Regions from separate parts of the Ruegeria sp. CG1 genome, predicted to be linked through region 2. Evidence: riboswitches for the same ligand, from Rfam matches in the RefSeq annotation. Region 2 holds a riboswitch; each other region holds the start of a gene.
The links. Region 2 has a riboswitch for cobalamin ahead of ACR0AU_RS06870 (DUF1636 family protein). Riboswitches for the same ligand answer to the same signal wherever they lie in the genome.
Positions count from the first base shown of each region.

Region 1: another riboswitch for cobalamin. It lies ahead of ACR0AU_RS05930 (hypothetical protein); the one in region 2 lies ahead of ACR0AU_RS06870 (DUF1636 family protein).
Region 3: another riboswitch for cobalamin. It lies ahead of ACR0AU_RS08535 (energy-coupling factor ABC transporter permease); the one in region 2 lies ahead of ACR0AU_RS06870 (DUF1636 family protein).

Region 1 is NZ_JBQFRF010000002.1:50,878-54,148, forward strand. It holds gene rsgA (ribosome small subunit-dependent GTPase A) at 1-433, shown strand, start outside; gene ACR0AU_RS05925 (alpha/beta fold hydrolase) at 470-1,327, opposite strand; cobalamin riboswitch at 1,449-1,669, shown strand; gene ACR0AU_RS05930 (hypothetical protein) at 1,761-2,168, shown strand; gene ACR0AU_RS05935 (phosphatase domain-containing protein) at 2,173-2,673, opposite strand; gene ACR0AU_RS05940 (DNA polymerase III subunit gamma/tau) at 2,846-3,271, shown strand, end outside.
Region 2 is NZ_JBQFRF010000002.1:237,978-241,248, forward strand. It holds gene ACR0AU_RS06865 (catalase family protein) at 1-865, opposite strand, end outside; cobalamin riboswitch at 1,124-1,331, shown strand; gene ACR0AU_RS06870 (DUF1636 family protein) at 1,434-1,790, shown strand; gene ACR0AU_RS06875 (ABC transporter ATP-binding protein) at 1,787-2,572, shown strand; gene ACR0AU_RS06880 (ABC transporter substrate-binding protein) at 2,591-3,271, shown strand, end outside.
Region 3 is NZ_JBQFRF010000002.1:637,421-640,691, forward strand. It holds gene ACR0AU_RS08520 (MerR family transcriptional regulator) at 1-137, opposite strand, end outside; gene ACR0AU_RS08525 (hypothetical protein) at 484-756, shown strand; gene ACR0AU_RS08530 (L,D-transpeptidase) at 798-1,460, opposite strand; cobalamin riboswitch at 1,676-1,888, shown strand; gene ACR0AU_RS08535 (energy-coupling factor ABC transporter permease) at 1,965-2,648, shown strand; gene ACR0AU_RS08540 (transglutaminase-like cysteine peptidase) at 2,754-2,993, opposite strand; gene ACR0AU_RS08545 (aminotransferase class V-fold PLP-dependent enzyme) at 3,251-3,271, shown strand, end outside.

The sequences.
Region 1 (3,271 bases), 190 kb from region 2:
CAACGGGATGACGGGGCAGGATCAGGCCACCGCAGGTATTCGCGAAGACGATGCGCGCGGCAGGCACACAACAACTGCACGCGCCTTGCATCGCATGCGCAATGGCGGCTGGCTGATCGATACGCCCGGCATGCGCGCGTTGCGTCTGCTGGATGCGCAGGAGGGGTTGGATGAGGTATTTTCGGACATCTCAGACCTCAGCCTGGATTGCCGCTTCTCGGATTGTCAGCACGAGTCTGAGCCCGGATGTGCGGTGCAGGCGGCAATCGACGCTGGTACGCTTGATCCCGCGCGGCTGGACCGCTGGCGCAAGCTGCGGCGCGAAGACCAACACAATTCCGCTTCGGTGGCGCAGGCCCGCGCCCGTGACAAGGCTTTCGGCAAGATGGTGCGCAGCGTGATGCACGAGAAAAAATCCCGTAAAGGGCTATAACGAAGCTGGGCACCGACCTACCGGTGCCCAGCGCTATCAGGCGATCAGCCTAGGCCAGACTGCCGCATTCCGTCTTGCGAATGCACCGATATGGCCGATCTTGGACACTCCGAATTCGCTTGGTGCAAGCAGATGGCGCCCGGCTTTGGGTCCATAGAGATCGGCAAGACGCCAGACAGCATCCGGCGGCACCATTTCATCATCTGCGAAGGTAAACAGATCGACACGTTTGCCCAAGTCTTTCCAGCGGGCGGCGGGCAGTGTCGTGCCGATCTCTGGCACATAGCTTTTGGGGGCGGTGCACCATTTGCGCCATTGCCAATAGACTTGGGCAGGCAGGTCCGATCCAAACCCGACCAACCGCCCGGGCAGGTAGCCAAGCGCCTTGACCACCAGCGGCGCGTGACCATACCAGAACAACGCCGCCAAAGCGCGATAAGGCCAAGGGTGATCCGCCAGCGTTACCAGACCCGAACAGACACAGATCATCCTGTCAATCTGATCGATATCGGGTTGGATCGGGCCAAACATTCCGCCCAAGGAATGACCGATGCTCCATAGCTTGGCCTGCGGAAACCGTCGGCGCATCTCGGCCCGGGCGGCTGGAATGTCGATCAACGCCCAATCGGCCATGGTGACATTTGACCGCTTTTGCGAACCCACCAAAGAGTGACCAAAATCCCGGTAATCGTAAGTCAGGCAGGCCATGCCCTGTTCTTCGGCGAGCCATCGGGCGAAGTACTGATAGTAATCCCTCGGCACCCCAGTCGCACCGTTTATGACGACCACCTTTTCGGGGTCGGCAACCGGACGGTAAAGCCGCGCCGACAACATTGCCGGGCCGGACGGGATTTGAAAATCCTCGGTCACAACCGCCTGCTGCGTGTCCAACATGGTGCCCTCCAATACCGACTGAACTGATCAGTTCACCCGAAGCGCCTCAAGTCAAGGTTGACGTGACTGGACCATACGTCACTTGCCTGACGCAATCTTCTTGACTCGGGCACGGCGCAGCCGCTAGCCATGTCGCGATGGTTCTCGCGCCCAATCGGGCCGGGATGAAAAGGGAACACGGTGCGGTTCTGCCCGAATAAATCCGGAAAGAACCTAGTCCGAGACTGCCCCCGCAACTGTAAGCGGAGAGCAATGCCGAGATACCACTGGCTTTGAAGGCTGGGAAGGTCGGCAAAGCGATGACCCGCAAGTCAGGAGACCTGCCATCGGATGTAGAACCGAAACTCGGGCGGGGTGTCCGGGACGGGTTTGATCGTGCTCCGCAACGACCAACCTGTGCCACGCCCTCGCCTTGCGCGCGGAGGGCGCATTGATGATCTGGAAGACCAAAACACACGAATTCGCGGCGACCGTGTGCCAACGTACTGGCGCGCCCTGCCCCGCATTGGCACAGATGGCGCGGGCTCTGACGCAGACCATGTCCGCCACAAAACCGGTCACGAAAACTGAGTTTGAGATTGAAGGCACCATAGATCTGTCGCACTGCCCGGAAGGATGCACCGCCCGCTTTCGCGCCCAATGCGACCAGATACGTGTATTCTGCGGAACCGATCCTGAAATCGATACCGGCCGGCTGGATGACTACGCAGACATGATGTTCGGAACCGAGTACCGCAGCCTACCCGCAGACCTGCTAAGGAATCCTCCTTGCGCCATGCTTGAGGCTTCGCTTCTGGTGCAGCACAACGGTGGCGAAATCTCGCCACATGTTGGTATCTAAGCCGTCAAACGGCTTGAACACGGGCCGGTTCAACGGCCCAAAGCATCTGGGCATTTGTCTCGACTGCGCAAGGACGCACCGTACGCAATCGCTTCAATGCCGCCTCAGGCCGTTCACCGCATTCAACCATCAGACGCAGAACCACCATCCCGGATCGGCCACAGCCACCACGGCAATGCACTAGTACACGGCCACCACCTGACAACGCCTGACGTGCGGTCGCGCCAACGCGGGGCCAGCGGTCCAAAATCTCTTTGGGTGGCGTGCCAAAATCTTCGATCGGCAAATGCACCCATCTGCTGGCACGCCCCTGAATATCAGCGCCAAAATTCCGCGCACCATCCTGAATCATCTCGACCTCAGTCGTCATCGAGATCACAAGCCCGGGCTTCCAGTCTGCGATAAGATCAAGGTCTTCTGTATACGTTCCTCCACGCCCAGGCATCGAGGACAAGGCCAAGGTGCCTCCGCCAACCTGCAACGCATAAACCACCAGTTGCGACATAATCTCCCCCCAAACAAACTTCACCCAACAACATACTGGTCCAGTAAATAGAATAGAGTGGATTTTAGCCGCATACCCACGCATTCCAAAATGAAAATCGTCCCGGCTGGCTGTGGACGCGGGCGGCGGGGGCCTCTACGCTGCGGCGTAACGCGAATCCGACAGAGCAGACATGACCGAGACGCCCAGCCCCGCCTACCAGGTTCTTGCCCGCAAATACCGCCCCGAAACCTTTGCCGATCTGGTCGGTCAGGACGCCATGGTGCGCACTCTGAAAAACGCCTTCGAGGCGGACCGGATCGCGCAGGCCTTCATAATGACCGGTATCCGCGGTACCGGCAAGACGACGACCGCTCGGATCATAGCCAAGGGTATGAACTGCATCGGTCCCGATGGCAGCGGCGGCCCTACAACCGAACCCTGCGGTCAATGTGAACATTGCGTGGCTATCATGGAGGGCCGCCATGTCGACGTGATGGAGATGGACGCCGCCAGCCGCACCGGTGTCAATGACATCCGCGAGATCATAGACAGCGTACGCTATCGCGCTGCATCCGCGCGCTACAAGATCTATATCATCGACGAGGTTCACATGCTG
Region 2 (3,271 bases):
GTGCATCTGGTTGCGGATCGCATGCCCACCGGATGCGATTGTCTAGCACATCGAATTCGTCGGCCGGGCGCGGGGGCTCAATCACACACAGCTCGAAGTGATTATCTCCATCGGCCACGTCTTGCCGCAAACACTGCCCGATCCCATCTGGGTCGTCTACCGGATGTGCCGGAATTTTTGGTTTAGCGCTGCGGGCTAGGTATCGGACTGTTAGATCGGGGCCCAGCCGATACGGTGTTGTCGACCAGAAATGGACCTCAAAAGGCGAGTGCATATAGTTCGAGGCAAAATCACTCGCGACGCGAAACTGACGCTTGCCTTCACGAGTGAGGAAGGCTCGAAATCCTGCGCGCAGCCCTTTGATGATCAACCTAAGGCTCCATTTTCGTCGCCCTTTGATCGCGTGCTGGACCGCTTGTAATGTGGCGACAAGCCTGCCCAATCGCTCATATTCATCGGGGACATAGCTGGGAAACACATCCTGATCGACCAATACAAAATCGAACTCGTCGCTGAGTTGTGTGGTCCCCAGATGTGCAAGTGCTTCGGCGTCGATCAGCTTGGGGCCTGGCACGTCAAAAAGCTTGATCGCCATCCCGTGGGCATCCGATTTCCGGTCATCCAGATGCGCGCCGTTGGAAAAGCGAAGTGCGGCTGTATAGTCTGCGGGCTGTTCAAACAGGCCGTGACGGAACTGTTCTGGTAGATCGTTTCTGACGGTGAATGTTGCAGCCACGCACCCGTGACTGCGCCCATGCTGAGCCCTTAAGCGATGGCCTTTCCACCGTGCAACGGCCTCGAGATTGTGGTCAATGACATCATCAACAATATCCGGCGGCAATGCGTTTTGCGAAACATGCGTCAAAGAACCGTCTCCTTGGATAAACCCAGGCAATGATCAAACAGGGGTAAGGCGCTGACAAAGCTAAACCTCTAAATTTGTTCAGCTTACCTCAGATTGTCTAATTTCCAAACACACCAACTATGGACAGCCGTGGCCAGACAAATTCGGCGCGCAGCCCAACCCATTCGGTTGGTGCTACGGACACGTGGTTGCCCGCGCTCGATCCTCGACCAGAGTTGGGCGCCTTCGACTTTATCATTGACGTGTCCGGTGTTCTCGGGCACTCAATCGATTGATGGTTCCCGGTGGTGTTGCCGCGGGATGAAAAGGGAATACGGTGAGGTTTGCCAAAAGGTGCCAATTCCGTAACTGCCCCCGCAACTGTAAGCGGTGAGCAAGGCCAAACAGCCACTGGTCCACAGGGTCGGGAAGGTTGGCCGAGCGCGGACCCGCAAGTCAGGAGACCTGCCATCAGATGTTTAACCAACTCGGGGCGGGGCGTCCTGGAAGGAGGCTTTGATGGCGCGTCAATCGCGTGTTTACATTGTCGGCAGCTTCCGCATGCGCTTGGAAACAAGTGGAGTGGACCATGCCAGATACGCCTGATCATTTCATTCTAGTCTGCGAAAGCTGCACTGAAGGGCTGCCCCTTGATGAAATTTGCAATGCGTTGACTGGGAAATTACATCGCAGTTTTGCGATCCGCGCGTCGTCTTGCATGGCAGGCTGCGATAGTCCCAGAACGGTTGGGTTCCAGGCCGTAGGAAAGGCGCAATACCTTTTTGGTGGCATTCAGACCGCGGATGAGGTGCAGGCGCTGGCTGAGTTTGCAGCGCAGTATCGTGAAAGCCCGGATGGCTGGACAAATGCCACTGATCGCCCGCAGGCGTTGTTCAATAAAACCCTCTCGCGCATGCCGCGGATCGAACAGGGGGCATCGCAATGACGTTGCCACCCTTTCTGATTGCCGAAAACCTTGAGTATTATGCCCTTACCGGAGATGTCCTGTTGCAGGGCGTCTCGTTCGAGTTGTACGAGGGTTCCATTCTAGCCATCGCCGGCCCGAACGGGGCGGGGAAAACGACGCTTCTCAATCTGTTGTGCGGCGCTGAGCCGCTGGCACTTGGTGATGTTCGGATCAAAGGACGCAGTCTGAAAAAGCTCACGGCCAAAGAGCGTGCGCGCATGATTGCAGTGGTAGGTCAGCAGGAACTGCCCGATGGACGCTTGGCGTTACGCGATTATGTTGCGCTGGGGCAAATACCCATCCGTGCGGACCGCTCTGCCGAAGGCCAAGCGCAAGAGCTGGACCGGATTTTAGACCTGACCGGTCTCGCCAATCTCGCGGACAAGCGCATGGCCCAACTGTCCGGAGGCGAACGTCAGCGTGCCCATATCGCACGTGCTTTGGCGCAGAACCCTTCGTTGCTGTTTCTGGACGAACCGACCAACCATCTGGATCCTGATGCAAAAGGGCGGATGCTGTCTTTGGTCGCCGAGCTTGGGATCACCGTGGTCATGATCGTACACGATCTGGTCATGATCCCCGAATTCGCCACACACGTGGCGCTGATGAAATCGACCCGCATGATCGAGTTTGGATCGGTGGACAAGGTGCTGACACCCGAAAGAGTCCGCGAAACTTTCGGCGTTGATTTCCTCTGCTTTCTCCACGAAGGCCGCGTGATCCCGGCGCTTGATATTCGAAGAACCACAATCTCAACTTAGTCGAAGGAACACACTGAGATGAAATACATCTGGCCCGTGGCGTTGGCCACCGCCATGGCAAGCGGTGCTGCTGCGCAAGAAGTCACCGTAGACAACTGCGGCGAACCGCTGGTTTTTGATACCGCGCCCGAGCGCCTGGTTGTGCATGACATGAACATGACCGATATGGCTTTTGCATTGGGTCTGCAGGACAAGATCGTCGGCCTGACCGGCATCACCGGCTGGTACAAGACCAGCCCTGATTTTGATGCCCTGCGCGGCGACATCCCCGAGCTTGCGCCGAAATATCCGACCGTCGAAAACTTGGTGGCGGTTGAACCCGACCTGTTCTTTGCCGGTTGGTACTATGGCATGAAGCCGGGTGGTGATGTGACCCCAGATACATTGGAACCGTTCGGAATCAAGACCTTGGTTCTAACGGAAAGCTGTGTCCATCTGGACAAGGATCGCCCCGAAGCCAGCATGGATCTTCTGTTTGGCGATGTGTTGCGCTTGGGCAAGGTGATGCAAGTCGAAGACAAGGCCGAGGCTCTGGTCTCGGGCTGGAAAGAGCAGCTGGCAGCGATCGAAGCCAAGACTGCTGAACTGCCCAAGCCCCGCGTCTTTCTTCTGGATGGTCCTGCAGATGCTCCGTTTACCGCCGGTAAATTCGCGATTCCCGACGCGATGATCACAGCCGCCGGTGGTGAAAACGTCACT
Region 3 (3,271 bases), 400 kb from region 2:
TCCAGTTCGGTATGGCGATAACGCCGCTGGCCACCTTCGGTGCGCCCCGGTTCCGGCATAAGTCCGATATGCTCGTAGTAGCGGATAGTCTGAACCTTGGTTCCGGTCTTTTTTCCAAGCGTTCCGATCGTCAGCATCTGGGTCTCCTTACAAAGTTACAGCTTATGTAGGTTCGAGTTGGCACCGCACAATAGCACCTTCCGGCCGGTGGGCCTGTGACACCCAGCCGCTACCGCATGCGTGGTGACCATGTTTGTTTTCGTGGCCATGGTCGTGGCTTTGGGTATCGGATGACATGATTGGACCTCAAGAATCTCTATGGTCCTTTGTAAATAGTTCCTACAGTGACTAGAGCTTCAATACCTTTTATATTTTTTTCATCCGGGTTCTTTGCCTGCGATATTGTTAGTTCATTTCGTCTTGCGGGCCGGCCGTGTGGATGCAATCTAATTGCAGATGACGCAAAAAATTTGGAACAGATCAATGCAGAAACGGATCGCAATTACCATCACGTTAGTCTCGATTACGGCTGGTTGTTCAGCCCAGTTCACCGGGGCCAAAAGCAAAGCACTTGAACCAGGCAACGTGCCAGATTCGGTCGTAGCGCTGGCAGGGCCGGCGCAGGATTTGACCACAGCGCGCCTCCTGCCCGAAGACAATTGCTTTTGGTATGAGCACAGCGGACCCGTCGAGACGACATTGGTACCATTGCGCGCGACGAATGGCGCTCCGATCTGCATTGCGCGCGACGCCTGATCGAAATGAGGGCAGCGACGTCCATGTACGCTGCCCAATATTCATGAGCGGGCTGTGACGCTATCTTCGGCAGAGTATAGGAAAGCGGTCGAGCCGGTTTTCACGTTTGGGTAGAGGTCATTGATATGAGCCATGATCATTCGCACACATCCAGAACTTGCGCGACCGCCGATGCTTCTTGGCTCAGGCGTGCCGTGAATTCTGAGATATGTGTCTCGGTCTCCAACGTATAGATAAAGGGCACGAGAGCCGAGAGCATTATTCGGCCCGGGCTCCATGCCATTCCGGAATTCCGCGTATTCGGGGTTGCGCTCGATCATTGAAGCGGTTGGTGTCCAGTGTGGCCATTCGACCTTTCGGCGGATAACATAGGTGCCGGGCTCGTAAAGGTTCCCGCGCGCGATCGCTACGCCATAGCGCATTGCGGTCCCGCCTTCTTCGATATGATAAAGATATCGTGCGACGGCATCGACATGGATGTCACCTGGAACCAAACCATCATTTGCCGCGACGCGTCTTGGTAAAAAACGGTCGTGAACACCCCACGGATTTGAGGTCATTGGATCGTAACCAATTGGCGTGACCTGACTGTCCCAATAGGTCTTCTGCGATGCGGTTGGCCAGGTTTTGGCGATCAATGGACTGGCCGCAGACGCTGAGAACAGCGCTGTGGTGGATTGAATGAAATGGCGCCTTGTAAGCATAGGTCTCGTCCTGGTTCACAAGTTTAACGTATTTGGATCGCACTATCGCGAATTAATTCGAATCTTAAAGCCTCTAGCAGCTAGAGCTTCAAGAGGTTTCAGGTAACGCTTGGTTTACCCAGTTGATCACGTGACCGGTTGCGTGAATCCTGCTTCGGTCGAGTTTACATTGGAATAGGTCGCAAAGACAATTGACACAGGCGAAGCCGCCATTGTAGCGGTGATTTGTTTTCGGTTCCTGATGGCGGAAGCCAAAAGGATTAAAAGGGAATACGGTTCGGTGTTTTCAATGGCGCCAATTCCGTAACTGCCCCCGCAACTGTGAGCGGAGAGCGATGCCAAGACACCACTGGTTCGTAATGGAACCGGGAAGGTTGGCGGAGCGAGCACCCGCGAGTCAGGAGACCTGCCGTAAAGCGCCGGGCTATGCCCAGACTGAACCTGTCGGCCTTACGGTCGATTCAACCTGACAAGCCGCCGGGTGAGGCGGTAGGGAGAAAGAACATGCATATCGAACCGGGCATCGTGAATGGTGCCAAAATCGCGCTTTCCTATGTTACCGCCGCAGGTGCGGCTACTTACGCAGCGAAAGAAACGTTTTCCACATTGCGTGCGAATGGACCTGCATCTTTTGTTATGCGCTCGGTGCTCGCCACCGTTGGGGTTTTCCTTTTCTTCGAAGTCCTGCCGCATTTCCCGGTTGGTGTCTCTGAAGTCCACTTCATCCTGGGGTCGACGCTGTTTCTGCTTCTCGGTGCTGCACCCGCGGCTTTTGGATTGGCAGCTGGTCTCCTGATTCAGGGTGTGTTTTTTGCCCCGTTCGATCTTCCGCAGTACTTCATCAACCTGACCACTCTGCTGGTGCCGCTATTTGCGCTACAGGCACTGGCCAGCCGCATCATCGCACCCGGCACAGCATATGTTGACCTCAAATATGGCCAAGCTCTTGCCCTAAGTGCGACGTATCAGGGAGGAGTAGTCGCATGGGTTGGGTTCTGGGCCTTCTACGGCCAGGGTTTCGGCGCAGAAACCATGGCGTCGGTTCTGTCCTTTGGCGGCGCTTATATGCTGGTAATTGTCATTGAGCCGATTGCTGATCTGGCAGTGCTTGCGGCAGCCAAGGCAATGCGCGGTTTGAACAGTACAGGTCTGGTGACTCCGCGTTTGTACAACGCTGCGAAAGCTTGACCAAAGTTTGAAGCGGTGTCCTAAACTTGGGTTGCCGCGAAACAACCAGTAGTCGCAGGACCAAAATTTTATTGTGGCGCGTCTCTAGGGCGCGCCACATTGTTTTTAGCAGCTAGAAACCTGCACCCAACGATCAGGGTGATTTGGGTCCTGTATTCGTAGGAAAAGATACCTCGTTTCCTTCCACGATTTGATCCTGTTGGTGACACTGTCCAGAATCAAATCGCCATCACTCGAGCGACAAACTAGAACAGCATGGCCACTGCGATTGGTGTCCAAGACGGTAGCAATCAGTAGCTTCGCAGGGTCCAAGCCGTTCTGCATTAGCTCAAATTTCTTTTGCAAGGCGATGTCTCTAGAACAACGCTCAGGTTACAAACCGTCGGCCTGACCAGCGGTTTCTCAACCAAGCGAAGGCATGCGTGAGGGTGTGATCGGGCCGACGAAATTGAAATTCGCGAACCATATTGCTCTTGTGGCTGAGTTCTCTTGGCTCGATGGTCTCAATTTCCACCCACAATGCCCCAAGTTTTTTTGTGAGTAGTTTTGCAAAAGGGCGCATATATCTTGCCAGAATGACATTTTCGCAGGAATGGTTCCCGATGACCAAGATCACTCCAGAA